DNA from 2 places in the Pseudoalteromonas sp. NZS127 genome. Region 1 is predicted to be linked to the other one. Evidence: predicted binding sites of a transcription regulator. Region 1 holds the regulator's gene; the other holds the start of a gene.
What was found. The regulator LexA, encoded in region 1, represses DNA repair genes until DNA is damaged. The targets are predictions, from matches to a motif close to TACTGTATNNNNATACAGTA.

Region 1 (3,198 bases):
TAAGTGCAGGAAAAACGCCTGGCAAACCTAACCCTGTGGGCTGATGACATGCAGCACAATTGGCCATATACACTTGCTCACCCAAAGTCATTAATTCTTCTTTAGGGAGTGTTTGGTCAAGTAATGCAGCATCTGCTGCTGCTGCTTTTTGCTTTGCTTGTTTAGCATCTGCTAGCCAAACTTTAAAATCGGCCTCTGACTTAGCCTCTACTACCACTGGCATAAAGCCATGATCTTTACCGCATAGCTCAGCACACTGACCGCGATAAATACCGACTTCGTTTATGTTGGTCCACGTTTCGTTAATAAACCCCGGGTTTGCATCTTTTTTAATAGCAAAATCGGGCACCCACCAAGAATGAATAACATCGTCGGAGGTCATTAAAAAGCGTACTTTTTTATTGATCGGTAATACCAGAGGCTTATCTACCTCAAGTAAATAGTTGGGGTTTTTATCGGCTAGGTTAGCAATTTCATTTTGCGGTGTGGCAAGTATTGAGTAAAACTCAACATCTTCCCCCATATATTCGTAATGCCATTTCCATTGTGAACCAGTTACTTTAATAGTGATATCCGCTTTACTGGCATCTTCCATCGCTATTAATGTTTTAGTTGCGGGGACTGCCATTGCTATTAAAATAACAAATGGAATTGCTGTCCAGAGTATTTCTACTTTGGTACTTTCGTGAAATTGAGCAGCAACTGCTCCTTTAGATTTACGATGATGAATAAGTGCCCAAAACATAACGGCAAATACAATCACGCCTATTACACAGCATATTAAAAATATGGTCATGTGTAGTTGATAAACATTATTACTTATATCGGTTACGCCTTTGCGCATATTATATTGGCTATTTGCCAATGCTAACTGCGGAAAAACAAACAATATAAGCCACAAGGTAGAGCTCAATTTACCCATGTGACAGCTCCTTTAATACTGTTGCGAGTGCAAAACAAAAAGACATAAGCTTTAAATGCCAATTTGTTATTTTTTATTTTTGTATTGCTGCCGGATATATAAATATATTTTCTCAAAACTAAAGCTGTGAGTTATTGTTAGTCCAGCCCATTAACAATTAGTTAATAATTGAACAACTAGCAAGTTTTAGTTTGAAAAATAATCAAATAATATTAGGGGATTAGCGTAAATATGGGATTTATTTAATTTTGTTCTAAGCAGGAAGTGAGCAACAGCAAGGGTTACAAATAAAAAGACAGCGATAACGAGTATTAAATACTTAAATGATAAAAAACATAAACTTAATATAATTTTTTCATTGCAGCGGAATTTTCACAAAAAAAAGGCAAAAAAAAAGCGCACTAAAAAGTGCGCATTAATTATCTGAGCTATTAAATTATGCCGATATTTTACATAGCTATAACAGCTTAATTGTCACATCCAGTCAGCATTACGAATAACCCCAACAGCTAAGCCTTCAATATTAAAAGATTCCTTTTCAAGATCCACTTCTATCGACGAAAATTCTTTATTTTCAGCATGCAATAATACTTTTTTGCCTGCTTTTTCTAAGCGTTTTACCGTTACATCGTCATCAACGCGGGCAACAATAACTTGGCCATTTTCGGCAACTTGAGTGCGATGAACAGCCAGTAAATCACCATCCATAATACCAATATCTCGCATGCTCATACCATTTACACGCAATAAAAAATCGGCAGCGGGTTTAAACATTAACGGGTCAATTTTACAATGGCTCTCAACATGTTGTTGCGCCAAAATAGGTTCGCCGGCAGCTACACGGCCTATTAACGGTAAACCAAGTTGTTCTGGTTCATCTTCTTCAATAAGTTGAATACCACGGCTAGCGCCTGGTTTCATTTTAATAGCGCCTTTTTTAGCCAGCGCTTTTAAATGCTCTTCTGCTGCATTAGCACTTTTAAAGCCTAATGTTTGTGCAATTTCTGCGCGTGTAGGAGGCATACCAGTGTCTTTAATAAACACTTTAATAAGTTCGAGTATTTGCGCTTGGCGGTTAGTTAATGGTCGCATACAACTGGTTTTCCATACAGTACATTTAACTGTGAGTATATACAGTTATCTGAAAATCGCAAATTTAAATTACTCCTCGCCTTTGCTGCCAAAGGTGGCATTGGTCTAAGCTTAAAATTACCAAGTAAATTACAGATAAAATTACGCAGATCACGATAGTGTTAGTTTTACGTTACATTAATTACATAACTACTAAGTTGTTGCTGTTATTAAAAATTAGTTAGCTATCGTTTTTGTAATGGGCCTTAACTTCATCAATGTGAATTAACGGAGAGTGTTATGAATATCACTGTAGCGGTAATAATTAACGGTCCTAAACGTAAAGTATGGGCGGCAATAACTGACATCGAAAACAGTGCCAATATGCTGTCTGGCATTATTGATGTAAAAATAATCGAGAAGCCACCACAAGGGCTAGTGGGCCTAAAATGGTTAGAAACACGAAAAATTTTTGGTAAAGCAGCCTCAGAAACCATGTGGATCACCGAAGCTGTTACTAATGAATACTATTGCACTCGCGCAGAAAATGGCGGGGCAGTTTATACCACTAAGCTGTCACTTACCGCCGCCGAACCTAGCACCTGTTTAACCATGACTTTTTCTGATAGATCTGAGTCTATTTGGGTAAAAATGATCTCTGCAGTGATAGGTTTTTTTCTTAAAAGTTCGATGCGTAAAATGCTAAAAAAAGATCTCGATGAAATTAAGCACTATGTAGAAAGCAAAAAGTAGCACTGTATTACCATGCAGTAGCTGCACTAATTTGGCTATCATATCGCCATGAAAAATCGTATTATCGGTTATCGTTTTCAACCTTTAAAGGAGTAACAATGAGTATTTGGCATCAACCTATTACTTTAGCGTTTTGTAAGCAGTTAGACCAAGGCATAAATGGCCAAGGTACACTGATGAAAACCATGGGGATTGAAATAACTGAAATTGGTGATGATTACTTAGTTGCCACTATGCCAGCAATTCCTGCGCACCATAACCCTATAGGCATGGTGCATGGCGGAGCAAACGTGGTTTTAGCCGAAAGTGTTGCCAGCTACGCGGCTAATTTTGTGGTCGACTTCACTAAATTTTATTGTGTAGGGCAAGAGATCAGTGCCAGCCATTTAAAAGCCTCGCGTAATGGCACCTTAACCGCCACCGCAAAAGCGTTTCATATTGGCAAGCGTAGC
Region 2 (3,198 bases), on a different contig from region 1:
GCTTGTAAGCGAGGCGGACACACACCTCATTTATTAGAAGAAGCGTTTAGCTGGCATATTCGCCTTGAAGAGCAAGGCAGTATGAAAAAAGCCTGATAAATATAATCCCAAATTGCACCAATCCATACAGTTAATCTGTTTTGGGTTTAATTAAACGCTCCTTTTAGGGGCGTTTTTTTAGCGCTACTCTACACAATTAATTAGCCACTTAGTCTTGAGTATTAAAAGGCCTAAATTCGGATAATAAGTGCTGGCTAATTACCTTTAAGTAATCCATTAACACCTGGTATTAATGGGTTACTTAAACAGCCTCTAAAATCAAACTTAAGTAAGCTTTTTAGTTAGCCACATACCGCCTAGCACGGCCGCAAAAAACAGCAAAAATTCCATTTTAAGAGACACTAATTGAACCAAGCCCGGGCCTGGGCATATGCCACTTAAACCCCAGCCTAAACCAAAGAGTATTGAGCCAGTAATTAAGCGCGCATCAACTTTTTTTAAATCACTTAAATTAAATGATCCTGAAAGGAGTGGCTTCTCTTTTTTTGCAACCCATAACCACGTAAGCATCATTATTAGCATGGCAACAGCCATCACTATAATTAAGCTTCCATCCCATTGGTTTCCAAAGGTAAGAAAGTTAATTACTTTAGCGGGGTTTGTCATACCGCTAATAATAAGCCCTAAGCCAAATATAAAGCCTATAACAACCATCATAATTGCTTTCATTATTTATCCTACCAGGTTTGCTGTAATAAAGGCGACGAGCATAAATGTACACGTTGCAACCCAAGAGCGGGTAGAAAAACGCGACATGCCACACACACCATGGCCACTTGTACATCCATTAGCTAAAGTTGTACCTACGCCAACTAAAAGCCCCGCAACAACAATAAGCCAAGGCGACAACTGTAATTCGGCTTCTAATAAAGAAGGGGCAAATACCCTTACAGCTACACCTGCCAACAACAACCCTAAAATAAAGTATAGCTGCCAACGAGAGCCCGAACTTACTTTAGCAAATACAGACTTAACAATGCCCGAGATGCCTGCAATTTTTCCGTATAAAACCAGTAATAACGTACACGCTATACCTATTAATGCACCGCCTATTGCAGCCGACACTGGGGTGAATTCTGTTACCATTTTTTAAATTTCCCAAACAATAGAAACACCTAAACCGGTTTGTTTCATTTCGATTGATACTTGCTGATTCGGCGCTAAGTAGTTAGCACCCGTTATTTTTTTGCTGGCGATTAATATCACCGCTTTTAAAAATTACATAGATTCGAGCGTTTTACCGCGTGTTTCTTTTATGTATTTAACAACAAAAAACAGGCTTATAAGTGCCGATAACGCATAAAAGCCATAAGCACCGGCAAGGCCAATGTTAGCCACATAATAGGGAAGGTCATGGTAATGGCAAAGTTAGCAATCCACTGCGCACTGGCGGCCACAGCAAGGGCTGCAGCATCATAATTAGCGTAAGAAATAATATTATTAGCACTATTAATGGTGCTAAATCTTGTCCTAATTAACGCCTGATAACTCAAAGCATTACTGATTACAACTTTAAGATTGAATAATAAGCATAAATACTAGATACTGTTTTTATATACAGTCATGGCAATGTTATGAAAAAAGAATTACCAGCAAAATACTATTTAGCGCATTTTAGAGAGCTTATTGAGTTTGTAACAAGTAAATGCATGCATTTACTTGAGCCTAAACATAGTGAATTTATTAGTAAAATTAATCAGCTAGATGAGCAAAGCCAATGCATGTTGGCGCGTGTGTACTCGCGAAAGCCTTATTTAGTGCAGGCGCAATCGCTTAATTATGAAGAAATAACCTCGCCGCATCAGGCTATTTATACGCTAAAAAAAGCCGGCATTTTATTTGAGCCAAACGAGCAGCATTATTCGCAGCTTTTAGCGCACTTAACCAAACCTGCTTTACTAGAGTTACTAAGTAATTATCCTGATCAAATAAGCTATAAAAAGAGCGCCGCTAAAGGCGCGCTGGTGGATAGCGCCCGTGAGTTTTTTAAAAGCTGCCCGCACGAGCTTGCACCGTTTTATAGCCAGTATGTAATTAATAATCGCAGCGATTATTATGAGTATTTTGAGTTTTTATTTGCAGGTAAACTAAGCAGTGGTGATGTGAATCATCAAAACCGTTTTGTAATGCGAGACTTAGGTTTAACCGCTACGCGTGAAGGGCATAGCGAGAGCTTATCGCGCTTTGAAACGAAGGCCGAGGCGCAATCAAACTATTTATTAAACCGTTACCGATTAGCATTTAAAAATATAACCGATGAGAACGATTACGTTGCTTTAGCGCTGCAGGTTCTAGTGCAAGCTGCGTATGGTGCAATAGCTGTTGCGCTTAAAAATAAGTTATTAGTACAGCTTTTTAAACAGTTAAAAAACACCAATAGCGAACTTGCTTTTAGTTTACTTGAAGGGTGTGTTGATGATAGCGAAGCACACGAAATTCAAATAAGAGAGCAATACAGGCTTGGTAATAAACAGTGGGTAAAAGCACGCTTAGAAGCCATTATTGAAAATCCGCTAACGGATGATTTACTGTACTTTGCTGACGACTTTTTAATGCGTAAATTTAATAAGCAAACGCGTTCGCGTTTAAGCACTATGCTTGCTGACACTCAGTGCGTACTCGAAATTGACGAATTATACCGAGGTGAAGTAGAGCAAGGCGTAAACGATTATTACACTGGCCAAGGTATGCAGGTATTTAATACCGAAAACACATTGTGGCAAAGTTTGTTTAGTTTAGTATTTTGGCACGAATTATTTATTGATACCCCTTATCCGCTATGCAATGAGTTTGATATTTATCCGCAAGTATTAAGGCTTGGTAATTTTTATGCAGCGCAACCAGCGCAAATAAATGAGCGCTTAGCACAGTGCCAAACACCTCAGGCATTACTTAAATTAGTATGTAAAAATGCAGCGCAATACTTTGATCAACCTAACGGTTTATTTAAATGGCATAACGAGTTATTACAACCACTAGAAGCGCTGATTTTAAATAGCCCAATTGAGGCGTTAATTACTCACTTAACTAATATGAGTAAACATTATTTACAGCTAAAAGACGGCTACCCCGACTTAATGGTTATCCATAACGGCAAAGTACATTTTGAAGAAGTAAAAGCCCCAGGCGACAAGCTAA

Region 2: I6E78_RS05995 (exonuclease domain-containing protein) is a predicted target of LexA. The motif match lies at 1,604-1,623, and genes of this name have one in related genera.

What each region holds. Positions count from the first base shown of each region.
Region 1 covers NZ_JADYWN010000006.1:146,025-149,222, reverse strand. Annotated here, with positions in the region: gene coxB (cytochrome c oxidase subunit II) at 1-922, opposite strand, end outside; gene lexA (transcriptional repressor LexA) at 1,397-2,014, opposite strand; gene I6E78_RS08145 (SRPBCC family protein) at 2,294-2,746, shown strand; gene I6E78_RS08140 (PaaI family thioesterase) at 2,845-3,198, shown strand, end outside.
Region 2 covers NZ_JADYWN010000004.1:230,644-233,841, forward strand. Annotated here, with positions in the region: gene I6E78_RS05975 (acetyl-CoA hydrolase/transferase family protein) at 1-96, shown strand, start outside; gene I6E78_RS05980 (DUF6691 family protein) at 325-729, opposite strand; gene I6E78_RS05985 (YeeE/YedE family protein) at 733-1,146, opposite strand; partial or broken gene I6E78_RS05990 (MFS transporter) at 1,279-1,469, opposite strand; gene I6E78_RS05995 (exonuclease domain-containing protein) at 1,635-3,198, shown strand, end outside.